DNA from 3 places in the Desulfitobacterium sp. PCE1 genome. Region 3 is predicted to be linked to each of the others. Evidence: riboswitches for the same ligand, from Rfam matches in the RefSeq annotation. Region 3 holds a riboswitch; each other region holds the start of a gene.
What was found. Region 3 has a riboswitch for cyclic di-GMP ahead of DESPCE1_RS0104570 (HD-GYP domain-containing protein). Riboswitches for the same ligand answer to the same signal wherever they lie in the genome.

Region 1 (5,166 bases), 1.9 Mb from region 3:
ATTCCATAGTGACTCCTCCCGTAGTTGAATTTAAACCTAATATAGCATAAGAATGCGATAATCACAAAAACTTTAAGCAAATTTATGTTTGTACAGTCAAAGAGGATATTGAGATTCAAGGAAGGATTAAAGATGAAAGAAGAACGTGTTATTGTGGTCGGAGCAGGAGCAGCCGGACTTATGGCTGCGGGGCAAGCTGCCTTAAAGGGGGCTGAAGTTCTGCTTATCGAAAAGAAAGAACGCCCTGGACGGAAAATCGCCATTTCGGGTAAAGGACGTTGCAACCTAACCAATGCCGAGAATGTGGGAGATTTTATCCGGAATTACCCAGGCAATGGGCGTTTTCTCCATGGGATCTTAAGAGAATTTGATAATGTAAGACTTCGCGACTTCTTCTCCCATTATGGTGTTGAGACCAAAATAGAACGGGGAGGGCGAGTATTCCCTATCTCTGATGATGCCGAGCAAATCGTTGAGGCCTTGCTCAAGTATAATATGGATGCGGGAGTGGAGTTGGCTACCGGACAAACGGTGGAAGAGATACTTCTTCGTGAAGAGAAGGTCTGGGGTGTGCGTTTAGGCAATGGAAAAATCCTTGAAGGAAAGTCGGTGATCATCTGTACGGGGGGCGGTTCTTATCCAGCTACAGGCTCCACAGGAGATGGCTACAAGATGGCTCATAAGCTAGGCCATAAGGTTATCCCCCCGCGGCCATCTCTTGTTCCGTTGAGAACTCACGAAGACTGGGTGACTCAGGTTCAAGGGCTTTCCCTAAGGAATGTGGAAGCCGCTTTGTGGTATAGCGGGAAAAAGCAGCAAACAGAATTTGGAGAGATGCTTTTTACTCACTTCGGTGTCTCCGGCCCGATTATTCTTACTTTGAGCCGCTGGGCGGGAGAAGTATTGGCCCGCGGAGAAAAGGTTCACCTGACTATCAACCTCAAACCTGCCTTGACGGCAGAACAATTGGATCAGAGGGTACAAAGAGATTTTAAGAAATACTTAAATAAGCAATTCAAGAACTCACTGGATGAGATCCTCCCTAAAAGCTTGATTCCCATAATCATCCAATTGTCTAAAATCCCCCCTGAGAGAGTGGTCAATAGTATCAATAGGGAAGAAAGAAAATACCTGGTGCATTTGTTGCAAGAGCTCCCTTTATCCATCAAAGAGACCTTACCTCTAGCTGCAGCCATCGTGACGGCTGGAGGAGTGGATGTCAAAGAAATCGATCCGAAGACCATGGCTTCCAAAAAGGTCAAGGGTCTGTATTGGGCCGGAGAAGTAGTGGATGTGGATGGAGTGACAGGAGGCTATAATCTGCAAGCAGCTTTTGCCATGGGATACCGGGCTGGCCGAGGAGCGGGAGAATACGCTTTAATAAATGACTAGAATCTGCACGCTCTAAAAATAATAATCATGTCTTAGTTCTACACAGGACGCATAAACTGGTGATGAGGTGAAGTTTATGCGTCCTTTGCAATTTTTTAGTAAGAATAAGAAGCGAAATGGATTTATTCCTCGTTCCGGGAGAACCACAGCCCGTGCCAATAAACGTCGGCATAATTATTCGTCAGGTCTGCTTAAATTCGAGAAGGCTATTATTCGGGCGGTCGTTCTCTCAGCTGTCTTCTTGGTTTTAGCTCAGATGGCTTTAGGGTTAGCTAAAGATCCTGTGGATTATTATATTTCCGTGGCACAGAACGTAGAAGCGCCTTCCTTGGACAGTACGCCGGTATCAAGTACGGTCACACCGAATTTAATTCAGGAAGCGACTTCTCAAACATCCCTGATAACCCTCAAAGCTGTTCCCGCCGCACCGGTCCGCGTGATCCAAAATGGAAAAGTTCTCGGAACCTTAGCACGAGGGGAATTGGAGATCCCTGTTCAAGGAGGAATACTTCAGTTGGATGGAACCAATGTATCCGCCATTGTGCGCATACAGGTGATCAGGAAAGATTCCGCCCTGACAGAGCCTCGGCTTAATCAGACGGTTATTATCGAGCATAATGTCCAAACTTTAAGAGTCAGCCGCTAGGACATGGGATAAAAGATGTTGCTCGGTTATTGCCTGAGGCAGTTTATCTATGCTATACTAAATTATTAAAAATTAAATATTTCTAATGGTTGGGGCAAACTTTGTGAAAGCAAAGGACGCTAAAGCTATGGGTCTAAGGTCGTTGCGCAAGATCGACTAAGATCGCCAAGCTACAAGTGCTTAGAACTTCTTAGGGGAGAGTAGTTCCTTTTTGGACTACTCTCTTTTTGTATGCTTTTTTAGGAAAGGAGTGCTTACAGGACCGCGACATTATGAGTCTGTCTATCCTATTTACACATTATTATTGACTTGAGGGGGAGATCCAGTGAGTACGAAGAAAAAGACTATTAATTTTTTGCAGGAGTTTTCAATACCATTAATTCTAGGTGTTCTTATTGCACTTGTTTGGGCTAATTTAGTGCCGGAGAATTACCATCATTTTGTGCACAATGAAATTATGGGAGACCTATCCCTTCATTTCTTTGTTAATGATATTTTTATGGTGTTCTTTTTTGCTATAGCGGCTGTTGAAATCACCCAGAGCCTATTGCCTGGAGGGAGCTTAAATCCCATTAAACGGGCCGTCAACCCCTTAATGGCCACCCTTGGCGGTGTTCTGGGCCCGGCCCTTGTATTTATTGGTTTAAATGCCCTGATAGGGAGTTCCGAATTCGCTAAAGGTTGGGGCATACCTACAGCCACCGATATCGCCTTAGCTTGGTTGGTGGCAAGGGTAGTGTTTGGGGCTCATCATGCTGCCGTCTCCTTTTTATTGCTCTTGGCTATTGTCGATGATGGCATCGGTCTCATGATTATCGCCTTCTTTTACCCTGACCCCGCCAATCCGGTGGCCCCGATCTGGTTATTGCTCACTGTGGGAGGGATGCTGGTCGCTTATCTGCTTCGACGCAAAAATGTTCGGAGCTACTGGCCTTATATCGTCTTTGGGGGAGTGCTGAGTTGGGCAGGGCTTTATCTGGCTCATATTCATCCGGCTCTGGCCCTGGTTTTCATCGTTCCCTTCCTGCCCCACCCTCCCAGGGAGGAATTCGGCTTGTTTGAGGATGATCCCAAAGATCATTCTACTTTGAAAACATTTGAGCACGAGTGGAAAATTTTCGTGGATTTTGGCCTGCTTTTGTTCGGGTTAACCAATGCGGGCGTGGAGTTCTCGGAAATCAGCACCCTCACATGGCTCATTTTCATTGCCCTCTTAGGAGGAAAAACTCTGGGAATATTCCTAATGGGCTCTTTGGCAACAGTTATCGGCTTTCCCTTTCCCAAGGGCATGGGGTATAAAGAGCTTCTTGTGGCGGGCGTGGTAGCGGCTATGGGACTCACAGTCGCCCTGTTCGTTTCAGGCGTGGCCTTTATCGATCCGGGTCTGCAAGGAGCAGCAAAAATGGGAGCCCTCTTCAGTGCAGCTTCGGCAGTCATTGCCTTGGTCGCGGGTAAAGTGCTAGGAATTAAGAAAAGCCAAGACACTCAAGCTTAATTCTGAACCCAAATCTGTATGGTCATCCGCAATTGATTTTTCCATGCAGAACTATAGATTCGAGCTTGAAAATCGATCGGATGCATCATATAATATAATTTAATATCCAATTCAACATCTGATGTAGAGATACTAGTTGTAGGACGGTTTAGTTTTCTATTTTTCCCCCCAATTGAATAATGGAAGGATGGTAGGACGGTGGAATCAGATAATTGACACCGTAGGTGTCTTTTTTATTCTCTTTTTTAGGAAATGTACTAATGTCTAAAAGTACATAGTGTAGTACTATTAAAGATGGATAATCTAATCAAAGGAATCCCTTAAGGGAAAGGAATGAATAGAATGGTTGCAGAAAGTAAGAAAATTGCTATGGCGGCATTGCGCATGGCCATGGCCGAAAGCCGTGAAGAAGAAGCACACTTGAAGGATGGTTTTGGTCGCCACGGAATTCGTACTGTGGCTGTGGATTATGGCGGTGAGTATCTTACAGCTATTAAAAAAATCGTGGAAAGGGCCATAGTTGCCGCCAAGCGGGAAGGGGTCATTAAGGAAACCCATGGAGATGAAGGGGCTGTTGCCGGAGCCACCCGGGAAGCATTGAGTCAGATTATGCCAAAGGCTATGGGATTAAATATCGGTGGGAAAATCGGTATTGCCAGGAGAGATGAACATTTGTCGGTGGCGGTTTTCTTTGGAGTGGGCTTATTGCATCTGGATGAGGTGGCTGTGGGCCTGGGACATAGGGCGTCTCCGAAAGAAAATATGGATTAAAAGGGAGATGAAGTAATGTGACGAGGGTTCGTGGTATACGTGGCGCCATTACGATTCAAGAAAATGATGTAGAACAAATCCGTCAAGCGACACAGGAACTCTTGCAGGAGATGATGATGCGTAATTCCTTAGCGACGGAAGATATTATCAGTGCCATCTTCACCCTGACCAAGGATATCGATGTTGCATTTCCTGCCACTTTCGCACGTCAACTGGGTTGGGATAGGGTGCCTATGATCTGCCTGAATGAAATTCCTGTTTCAGGCTCGCTGCCACTATGTATTCGAGTGCTGCTTCATGTAGAGTCTTCTTTAACTCAAGAAGAAATCCACCCGGTGTACCTAAGAGATGCGGTTAACTTACGCAGAGATCTTGTGGAGTAGAGTTGTATTATGGTAGATTTTGCTCACGCTGCAAGTGAGTAATATAAACAAAAAAGTAGGATGGTAGTTAAGGAGTGGAAAATTATGATTATCGTATTAAAGCGTGGAGCCGGTGAGACAGAAGTTCAGGAAATCAATGAGCGTTTGAGCCAGGAGGGATTTAAGATTCATCTATCCCAAGGGGTAGAAAAGATTATCATTGGTGCCGTAGGAGATCGTTCGCGACTGAAGGCTCTGGACCTGGAAGCCCTGCCTTGGGTAGAAAAAGTGGTTCCCATTCTGGCACCCTATAAGCTTGTAAGTCGTGAGTTTCAGAGTGAGAATACCATCGTTAAGATAGGGGACTATGAGATTGGCGGGGACGAAATTCACGTAATGGCGGGACCCTGCAGCGTTGAAAGCCGGTCCCAGATTTTAGAGACTGCGCACGCTGTTAAAGAAGCAGGGGCTACCTTTTTGAGAGGAGGAGCTTTCAAACC
Region 2 (5,166 bases), 770 kb from region 3:
AGGCAGCATTCGTTTTTGGAGTGAGGGAAGGTTCTGTTATTGTCTTAGTCATCCTGATGCTTGTTGGGATAGCACTAAAAAATGATAGAATCCGCTGGATAACCATGGCAGGAAGTCTGGTGTTGATTGGTTTCCAATACAACACACCCATCTCACTTTCAAATCTTGCCTCCTTTTTAATGGGATATCTTCCTTCAATTCGGCAGAACTTGGTTTGGTATATATTTTTAACTGTTATTCCGATATTAACTTTTCTGATTGGAAAAAACCTATACTGCTTCTGGCTTTGTCCCTTTGGAGCCCTGCAAGAGTTATTGGCCAAAGTATTTGTAAGTAAAGAGGTCATTTGCTGTAGCCGAGCGGTAGAACAAAAGGTTGCCCTGGTCAGGTATGTTTTATTATATATTGCCTTATTGGGCGCTGTAATCTATCAGTCGCCGGGATTGGCGGGTTATGAACCTTTTGCCACCCTATTCGGAATGCAAGGAGATATCGTCGAGTGGCTGATTTTAATGGTTGTCTTATTATCCGCATTATTTATTCGGAGATTCTGGTGCCGCTTTTTTTGTCCGGGAATGATTTTCAATAGAATTATTTTGAGATTAAGACATCATTGGATTGATTTTAAAAAGAAATTTGGAGCAAAATTAAACCAAGGGTGTCCCGCACAAAACTCGGTGGATCAATGAGGTGCGACGATGAATTTCAGCGAAAATAAACATGATAGTCTATTTCTATTCCTCGTAGGTTTAACTGTTTTGTTGATTTGTATCAACTTTTTGACCCGTTTTATTTAGGGAAAGGTAAGATCATCTTGAATACCGTTGCAGAAGGGAGGGAAATGAAAAAGTTGAAAAAGCTTGGAAGGGAATTTTATGACAGGGATTCGACGATTGTAGCAAAAGAACTCTTGGGAAAGCTGCTCGTGCATAAAGTAAATGGGCAGAAAATATCGGCAAGAATCGTTGAGACAGAGGCCTATATGGGTGTTGATGACAAAGCAGCTCACTCCTACGGTGGCAAAAGGACGCCCAGGGTTGAGGTTATGTATGGTGGACCCGGTTATTCCTATGTGTTTACGATTTATGGAATACACTGTTGCTTTAATACTGTCACCAGGGAGGAAGGAAATCCTCAGGCAGTTTTAATCAGGGCGGCTGAGCCGGTAGAAGGAATTGAGTGGATGGCCCAAAAAAGATATGGGAAACCCTATGAGCAACTCACTAAAAGTCAGAAGAGGGGTCTAACTAACGGGCCTGGAAAACTATGTGCAGCCTTAGGCATCGACATCCTTGCCAATGGAGTGGATTTATGCGGTGATGAAATTTATGTGGAAGATGACGCAGAACAGGACATCCGTATCGTTTCGACGAAGCGCGTGGGAATTGATTATGCTGAAGAAGCAAAAGATTATCCCTGGAGATTCTATGTGGAAGGCAATGAGTATGTATCTGTAAAGTGAATTTTAAATTATCCTGAGACGGTGGTGATTTTATGATTGGAAAATATTAAATTAAAGAGCCATATCAGGCAACCGCTAAAAGCCCCTAGTAAGATCAGTTCGGATGTATTGTGTAGTTAGGGAATGGAGAGGAGTAATTATTATGCCATATGTAAATATTAGAATCACGAATGAAAACGTCACTCCGGAAAAGAAAGCATTGCTTATCAAAGGAGCTACTCAGTTACTTGTGGATGTGTTGGGCAAAAACCCCAATACAACGGTCGTGGTGATCGATGAGGTCAATACTGATAATTGGGGTATTGCCGGGGAGACTATAACAGCTCGTAGAAAAGACGGTCGCTAATAATAGTGGAGAAATATGAAAACAGGACTATTTGGTATACATGCGTTATCAAAATAGAGATCAAGCGATTAACAGGTAAGATCGCCAGGTACTAAATAGGATATTTGGTTATTTGAAAGGAATCCGGGTTTTATTGGATAAATAGAACCCGGATTATTGTGAATAAGTGTGGAAAAATTATTGTTTGGCATTTCCGGTTTGCCACTATACGATGGGATAAAACGATTTAATTATGCAACCGGTATTCACTATTTGAAGTCTATAGGGCTGGATGCTATGGAACTGCTGTTTGTTCGAAGTGTCAATGTGACGGATAACAACAAGGATGCTGTTCTGGAAGCAAAGCAAAAGGAAGGCTTTTACCTTTCGGCCCACGCATCTCATTATATCAACCTGAATTCAGATGATACTGCTATACAAATTCAATCAATCGAAAGAATAATTGATGCAGCAAAAGGGTTAGCTAAGGTCGGAGGAAGGAGTCTGGTACTTCATCCGGGATTCTACATGAATGACTCCAAGGAAGTTGCTTACGCTACAATTAAAATTAATTTAATGAAGCTTTCGAGTTATGGCGTAGATTACAGGCTTGAGACAACTGGAAAGGGGTCTCAGTTTGGAACGCTGGAAGAGCTGGTTTCCCTTTGTCAAGAGGTTCCCTCATGTAAGCTCTGCATTGATTTTTCTCATATTCACGCGAGATCAAACGGCGGTCTTAAGAATTATGACGATTTTGCTGGTGTTCTTAAGCACGTCCTTGATAATTTAGGCAGAACTGCCCTGGAGGATTTACACATTCATATGGGGGGAATAAAGTACACAGCGAAAGGCGAAAGAAGTCATGTTCCATTACTGGAAAGCGACTTTAATTATAAGGAATGTCTAAGGGCTATAAAAGATTATGATGTCCGAGGATGTATCATAGCTGAAGGGCCTCTTTTAGAGAGAGATGCTTTACTTCTAAAAGAAACTTATGAAAAATTGGTCTAAAGGCAGTGGTGCAAAGTCGCAGGGTCTAAGGCGCTCAGAAAGCGCTAGGATAGCTTGGTTGCTAAAATGTTGCAAAGACTGTCTTTTTAGGACGGGCTTTCGTTATATAAGTTCCGCAACTTTGTACGTTAGGGTCAAAAAAATGCTATGCGGTAAAGCCGCATGACATTAGTATTTTTCGAGAGTAATGGCCCCGATTTCCATACTTCAAAAGCCCACTATTTTAATTGAGTCAGAAGACATGTAAAACTAGAAAGAATGGAAATTGGAGAGGAAATGAAGAAAAGATGTGGAATATTAGAAGAATTGCGAAATATGCTCTTTAATAGTGATAGGGAAATGGTGGTTTCTATATAAAGTTTTGATATGAGTTGTGAAGATGATCAAGTTTGGCTAAAAACTGAGTTCGCTAGCAAGCCCTAATGTAAAAAGCCCTCCAGATTGCTAAAGAGCGAGTCCCGTTATTTATGTGAAAAACAGTTGAAGAAAAGGAAAGAAAAGAGGTTGTTGTGATGTGGAGTTCACTTAAAAAGATATTATATGGGGATAACAAATCAACATCACCAAACGATGCTGTTTTTGAGTGCAGACTTTGCCAGGCCACATTCAATATCGATGCCAGACCTTCTGAAGAGTATCAACTCTGTTATGCATGTTTTAAAGCAACAAGTGATCATGTGGCATCACTGATAGAAAATATCGGAGTGTTAAAAGAAAAAGCAAATAACGCAGGACAAGCGGGGAATTCTTATGTGCAAATGCACTATTTAAAGGAAATTTTGGATAGGCTAACCGAATACAAAGAATCCTATTACGATAAGGGTGTCGACATTATTAATGAGGATATCAATAAGTTAATTGGAGAGGTCCGGGAAGTACATGATGAAGCGGCCAAAGAAGTCAGGGAAAGCAGACGGCGCAGAGTTAAAATGGATGTATCCGCAATGGAACTTTGGACTAGAGAGCAGTGGAATGGTATTCGTGCCGATCAGCAAAGAGTTCTGAAAGATTATTTAAGTTTATACGACACTATAGATAGAGCGGGATATGGACTAAAGGATGGCAGATCCCTGGCAAATGAATTATTCCAAACCGCAGTACACTTCTTGACTTATATAGCCTTAGCGGATGGCGACTTAACTGAGATTGAAAGCCAAATCATCAAGGATTATCTAAATATAGGCGGAGCTTATGCCATAGATGTGGAAGCCTCGAAAAAATATATACTAGAGAATCCCCAGTTTGCAGAGGGGATCCCATCTTTTCTGGATATCATTAGAGAGCTTGATCAACATCTTAGTGAAACAGGTACACGCTCAAAGAAAGCCGTGGAGACAATGACCGGGATTGTCATGTTTTTTGGATATCTGGGTAAGTATTTCTTGTATGAAAGCTGCAATGACATTGATATTAACAAATCGACGGCGTTATACGAGTATTTATTGCATCTCAATGAGTACTTGGAAGATAACGGATATGAAACAACAGACCTGCACGAATTCCAAGAGATAGATCCGGAGGACGTGGATAGAACCGGCAGTTCTAATAAAAACCTTGAGCAACTGCTCCAGGAATTGAATGAACTGATCGGATTAGCTAGGGTTAAAAAGGATCTGAATAGTCTGGTCAATTTGATTAAAGTGCAAAAGATACGTGAGGAACGGGGCTTCAGTCAACCGGCCATGTCTTTGCATTTGGTGTTTTCGGGGAACCCTGGAACAGGAAAAACAACGGTGGCCAGATTGCTGGCCGAAATATATAAAGCATTAGGATTGGTTTCCAAGGGCCAGCTTATTGAAACTGACCGTTCAGGGCTTGTTGGCGGGTATGTGGGACAAACCGCTCTAAAAACCCAGGAAGTGATCAGCAAAGCGAAGGGCGGTATCTTATTTATTGATGAAGCCTATTCTCTTACAGAAAACCGGGGAGAATCAGATTTTGGAACTGAAGCCATCGATACCCTTGTCAAAGCCATGGAAGATCACCGGGCAGATTTAGTCGTAATAGTAGCAGGATATCCTGAACCAATGGAGCGTTTTTTGGATTCCAATCCGGGTCTGCGGTCACGGTTTAATAAATTTATTGTCTTTGATGACTACAGCGCGGAGGAATTGATATTAATTTTACAATCCATGTGTAAAAAGGCGAATCTAAGGCTGTCAAGCCAAGTAGAAGACTCCGCCTATTCATTCTTCCAAAAACAATGCGATTCGGATACATTTGCCAACGCAAGAGATGTAAGAAACTTTTTTGAAAAAGCTCTTGTTAACCAGGCCAATAGATTAGCCCAAATTGAAGATTTAAGTGATGAAATGTTGTTTGCAATAGAATATGAAGATATAAAGGATAGTACTTGTTAAACTGTCGA
Region 3 (5,166 bases):
AGCGGTGGCTTCGGGAACGGCCCTAGTGCTTTTAATTTCCCTCATTTATGTAGGGAAAGAAGGGTTTACTGAATATCAGGATGCCTTTAAGACGTTAGCCCTCATCGTAGCCGGTTCACTCCTGGTTCATTTTTTCTTCGTGGCTGTAGATCTGCTGATTCATGGCTGGTGGGGAGGGACCGAAGGTCATGAACTTTTCACCCTTCTCTTTGGCCAATATGGGATGATCTACGGCATAGAGCTTCTTTTGCCGGCCTTTACCATGCTGTTTTTCTTTACCCAAAAGGGCAAAAGTACGCGGCAAACCCTAATTCTTGGTTGTGTGCTGCTTTTTATAGGGGTTTTTGCCCACCGTATGATGCTGATGTTCCCGTCGTTTAATGCCATACCGTTAAGCTTCACTATTCATGGTACCGGTATCGAGGCCTGGGCATATCCTGTAGCCATCGGTGAATATCAAGAAGGGATATCTTCCTTTACCAGTTCCTGGCCCTATTTTCCCACGGGGATCGAAATGGCTTTAGGACTCTTTCCTTTTGGCGTGGTTCTGTTTGTCGTTTCTTTAGCCTTTCGATTATATTCCTTCTTGCCCAGCTCTCCGAAGAAATAAGCATCCCTAGTGCATAAAAGAGCGCAACGAACGGGTAAATTCGCTGCGCTCTCATTTTGCACTCCTAGAATGTAAATTGTTTAACTCTGTCTAAATAGCTTACTCCAGAATGGACTCGATAAAAAGAGTGCGCTTCTCCACGAGATTGTATTCTTTCGCTTGGACATTGGAAAGCTCGTCGTCGGCGACTAAAACCCTGACGATGGGGCGCATGGGCAGACTCTTATTTTGATCGACGATGATACCTGTTTCTCCGGTACTCAGTTTAACGGTACAGCCCGTGGGATATGCGGCAATATGTTTAAGAAACGTGATCACCAGATCCTTAGAGAAAAATTTCTCTGCGCTACCCATAAGAATTTCACAGGCTTCATGGGGCGGGATGCGGGTATGTCCTGGGCCGTCATTCACTAAATTATCATAGAAGTTAGCAATGCCTACAATCTGTGCCCACTGATGAACGGCATCTCCCTCCAGTTTACGGGGATAGCCGTTGCCATTGAGACGCTCATGGTGCTGGAAGGCAATATGGGCGCTCAATAAATTCAGTTCCCGTTTTGTTCTGAGTATATCGAAGCCGTGATTGGTGTGAGTTTGGTAAAGCTCCGCTTCCTCAGGAGTAAAGGGCTCTCGCTTATTTAACAGCTTCTTGGGCAATTTCACGGTGCCGATATCATGAAATAAGGCACCGATGGCTAATCCTTCCAGACTTTCCCGCTCCAGGCCTAAGGCCTTACCCAGTACAGTGGAGAGAACACATACATTGACGGAATGTGCAAAAATTTGATTGTCATAGGTCCTCATATCCGCTAATCCGATGAAGATATCCTTTTGGAAAAGGACATCCTGAATGATGTTGTCAATGTTCTTTTTTACATTAAAGCCATCAAAGTCTTTTCCTACTTTCACAGCTTGTACGGCATTATCCAGGGACGCCATGGCCTCACGCCGATGTTCTTCGGAGATAACATCCTCCACCACGATATCCTTACTTTCCTCGTCGTCAATATAGAGAATGCTGATACCAAGGGTTTTCAAACGTTCTATATAAGACTTGGTCAGAGACATTCCTCTTCCCAGGAGTACACGACCGTCATTGGTATAGATGGTTCGCCCCAGGATATCTCCTTCTTGAAGCCTGTTTATACTTAACTGACGCATTGAATTGTTCTTCCTTTCAAACTTATCTTCATAGATCAAATTTATAAAGAGGGGATCAATTTATAAAAAAGGGATATAAAATTAAAAATCGCCATGTGAACTGGCGACAAAGTAGTTTAAAGCTTAAGGCTTCGGTGGCTTGGCAATCATCAGGCATGTCCTGGAAGACCCATAGCTTTGCGTCCTTGGCTTTCGCCAAGTTTGCTATTGTCGACACTAAAGTGCAGGCTATACATATTTTATGTATCTAAAGTATAAGTTTTTTTATCACTCATCCTATTATAAATGTTAAGTTTTAGCTTCACAACATCTTCTCGCCCAAATGGGGAATTTTAAATAATAGGGTACATCCTCTATGAATCACGGAATATCTATGTTAGAATAGTCAGAATAGTTTATCTCTAAAGCGTTGAGGTGAAAAGAAATGATTCGTGAAGTTTATCCCCAAATTTATTTAAATGAAGTTCCATTGCCGAAAAATCCACTGAAGGCATTAAATAGCTATATTATCCTTTCCGAAGACCGTCCCCTGATTTTGGATACGGGGTTTAATAAGGAAGAGTGTAAAAAGGCTCTTATGGAAGGGATTGCTGCATCAGGCATTGATCTTAAACGGACAGATTTAGTGCTGACCCATATGCATATCGACCATTCCGGACTGGCCGACTATCTATGGAAACAAGGGTGTAAGGTCTATATCGGGAAGAAAGATGGCACCCTGCTGAATAACTTCAGAACTTCTCCTGAACTTGTGCTGAACCATCTGAGTGAGGGCCTTAATTTGAAACAAGGAATCGGGATAAAGGAGATAGAAGCCTTCGATATAGCTCCTAAGGAGCCTTTTGAATACACTCCACTGCAGGAAGGGGACTGTTTGGAGGTGGGGCCCTATCAATTCGAAGTTATCGATATTCCTGGTCATAGCCCAGGGCACATAGGTCTGTACGAAAGAAAGCATAAGCTGTTTTTCGGCGGGGATCATATTCTTAATGAGATAACTCCCAATATTACCTTTTGGCACTACAAAATCGATAGTCTGGGAAACTTTATTGAAAGCCTGAACAAGATTCGCCAGTTTGATATTGATTGGGTGTTTCCAGCTCATCGCAGCCTTATTCGAAACCACCGGCAACGAATTGACGAATTGATAGCTCATCACCAGGAACGACTCGAGGAAATCACCGGGATTCTGCGTGATGGTAAAAAAACCGTTATGGAGACAGCTGCAAGAATGCGCTGGGATTTGAACTATAAGAGCTGGAATGATTTTCCCCTAACCCAAAAGTGGTTTGCCTCTGGCGAAGCCATGGCTCATCTGGAGCATCTGGTGTATAAAGAAGAGGCCCAGCGAGTGAGTTTCGATGGGAAGCATTATTATGAATTGGTTAATCCGTGATAAAGGGAATTACTTCAGATGGTTTAGATAGATAAAGTTAGCCCGCCGGTTCCCGAAGGGAATTGGCGGGCTGCTTGTTGTGCACATTTTATGTATTTAGAAAAAATCTGAAAGCTAATTCTCCAGGATTTTGCTTTACACTGGTCGCTAGATAAGCTGCGCAGACAAAACTAACGCTCAAGCTCTTCGCTCCGAAAGGTACACCTGCGCCGCTAAGTCTTCTCTGTGGCAGGCGGCTTGGGCGAAACCCTCGCCCGGGTTTCGTGGCCAAATCGCTCCTCGAAAGCACTGCTTTCGCACTTGTTCTCAATGGCCGGTTGGAAACGTCCTGTTTCCAACCTTTCTCCGCTGCGTGCTTTCGCGAAGTTTTGTTTCCGCTCGCTTAAATTCGCTCACTCTTGTAAAGCAAAATCCTTGGGCTGTCTTTCGGGTTTGAGCGGCGCGTTGTAGGATACGCTACCAGACCCGAGCAAAGGTTTTCATCATCTGCCGCCCCGCGGCATGGCCGGCAGATGATGAAAAAGACCCCAGAAAAGACACGAAAAGACCCGCAAGCGTAGCTTTACGCACAAAAGCGAACGGATTTAGCGGAGGGGCGGTCGGGTCAATGTCGCTTTCTTAACGTAGCGAAGCCGCCGGTTCACATCAGGTATTACCCAGAGGTTTGGCGTAGCTGTTAAGAAAGCGAGTTGACCAGCCCCGGAGCTATGGAGTGAGCGATGTGCGTAAAGCTATGCGACCCAAGCAAGCTTTTTCGTCCTCTGCTGGTGCTGCGCCAGCGGCATAGCCGTCTACTCCTCAATAAGAACCTTAATGACATCTTTTCGACTGATGATTCCGATCATTTTTCCGTCCTCCATGATGGGCAATCGTTTCACATTATGCTTGATCATCAGAGAGGCGGCTTCCTCAATAGTAGCGTCTTTATTAAGGGTTATAACCTCTTGAGTCATAATCTCCGAGGCTTTGAGGGCAACTAATTTTTTTAGATCTGATTCATATTGCTTGACTCCACGGTAATAGATCAGAGCACCCAAGAATCCCACCGCTTCAGGAACCCGAGGGTTGGTTTCTTTATGAAGCAGGTCGCCTTCGCTGACAATACCAATTAAATTGCCGAAAAAGTCGAGGACTGGAACCCCGGAAATATGATGGTCACATAGTAGCTTAGCGATTTCTCTAATCTCGGTATTCGGTGAAATTGTAATAACATTAGTCTGCATAATATCCTGAACCTTCATTGCTAATACCCCCTTGACAATTACCTTGGGACATATTTTGTCTGAATTTAGTACTAGTATACCACGATTTTGACAAGAACAAATGAGGTAATCTGGTAAAAAAGGAAATAACAATCTTTCATAGAATTCTTAGACAAGAATTTTTTCTCATCTTTTACGAATTCCTGCCTATATTTAAGGTGAAAGGATGGGGTGCTATGAAGGATGAACCGAAGCCATCACAAGGAAAAGGGTACAGAGGTCCAAAGAATTGGAAAGCCGCTGCCGGCTTGAGCCTTGTAATTCTCTTGCTGGCAGCTTTTTTCTGGGGAGCGGGAGAACTGGGTACCCCTCCTAATGTACATGCCTCTAAGGTGACCATTAAGGCCTTGCATACCGATAAGCTGGGAGTGGATCTTGACAGTCCTTTTGTCTTAACCAGTTCGGAACCTTTGAGCGAAAAGACCATAACCACAGCCTTACATATTAACCCCCAATTTTCCTATACCCTGGATAAGCAAACCGGGGGACTGGAATATAAGATTATCCCCCAAGAGCAGTTAACAGCCAATACTATTTATACCCTAACCTTTGACCCAAACGGGTCAGGGCAAGAGAACCTGAGCTGGGCCTTCCAGACCAAAGGGGAATTTCGGGTCATCAACGCTCTGCCCCGGCGTGAGAGTACCCATGTCCCAATCAGCACGGGCATTGAGATAACTTTTTCCCATGATAGTTATGAAATCGACACCCTCAAAGACTATTTTAGCATATCCCCT

Region 1: another riboswitch for cyclic di-GMP. It lies ahead of DESPCE1_RS0114225 (Na+/H+ antiporter NhaA); the one in region 3 lies ahead of DESPCE1_RS0104570 (HD-GYP domain-containing protein).
Region 2: another riboswitch for cyclic di-GMP. It lies ahead of DESPCE1_RS0108475 (AAA family ATPase); the one in region 3 lies ahead of DESPCE1_RS0104570 (HD-GYP domain-containing protein).

The regions. Positions count from the first base shown of each region.
Region 1 is NZ_KB913023.1:2,855,693-2,860,858, reverse strand. It holds gene DESPCE1_RS0114240 (hypothetical protein) at 1-7, opposite strand, end outside; gene DESPCE1_RS0114235 (NAD(P)/FAD-dependent oxidoreductase) at 133-1,392, shown strand; gene DESPCE1_RS0114230 (hypothetical protein) at 1,469-2,038, shown strand; cyclic di-GMP riboswitch class I at 2,122-2,216, shown strand; gene DESPCE1_RS0114225 (Na+/H+ antiporter NhaA) at 2,364-3,533, shown strand; gene DESPCE1_RS0114220 (HutP family protein) at 3,876-4,304, shown strand; gene aroH (chorismate mutase) at 4,322-4,687, shown strand; gene aroF (3-deoxy-7-phosphoheptulonate synthase) at 4,772-5,166, shown strand, end outside.
Region 2 is NZ_KB913023.1:1,688,030-1,693,195, forward strand. It holds gene DESPCE1_RS0108455 (4Fe-4S binding protein) at 1-689, shown strand, start outside; gene DESPCE1_RS0108460 (DNA-3-methyladenine glycosylase) at 842-1,462, shown strand; gene DESPCE1_RS0108465 (2-hydroxymuconate tautomerase family protein) at 1,605-1,808, shown strand; gene DESPCE1_RS0108470 (TIM barrel protein) at 1,977-2,798, shown strand; cyclic di-GMP riboswitch class I at 2,790-2,864, shown strand; gene DESPCE1_RS0108475 (AAA family ATPase) at 3,311-5,158, shown strand.
Region 3 is NZ_KB913023.1:921,397-926,562, forward strand. It holds gene nrfD (NrfD/PsrC family molybdoenzyme membrane anchor subunit) at 1-610, shown strand, start outside; gene DESPCE1_RS0104570 (HD-GYP domain-containing protein) at 710-1,771, opposite strand; cyclic di-GMP riboswitch class I at 1,902-1,987, opposite strand; gene DESPCE1_RS0104575 (MBL fold metallo-hydrolase) at 2,196-3,167, shown strand; gene DESPCE1_RS0104580 (CBS domain-containing protein) at 3,959-4,408, opposite strand; gene DESPCE1_RS0104585 (Ig-like domain-containing alpha-2-macroglobulin family protein) at 4,606-5,166, shown strand, end outside.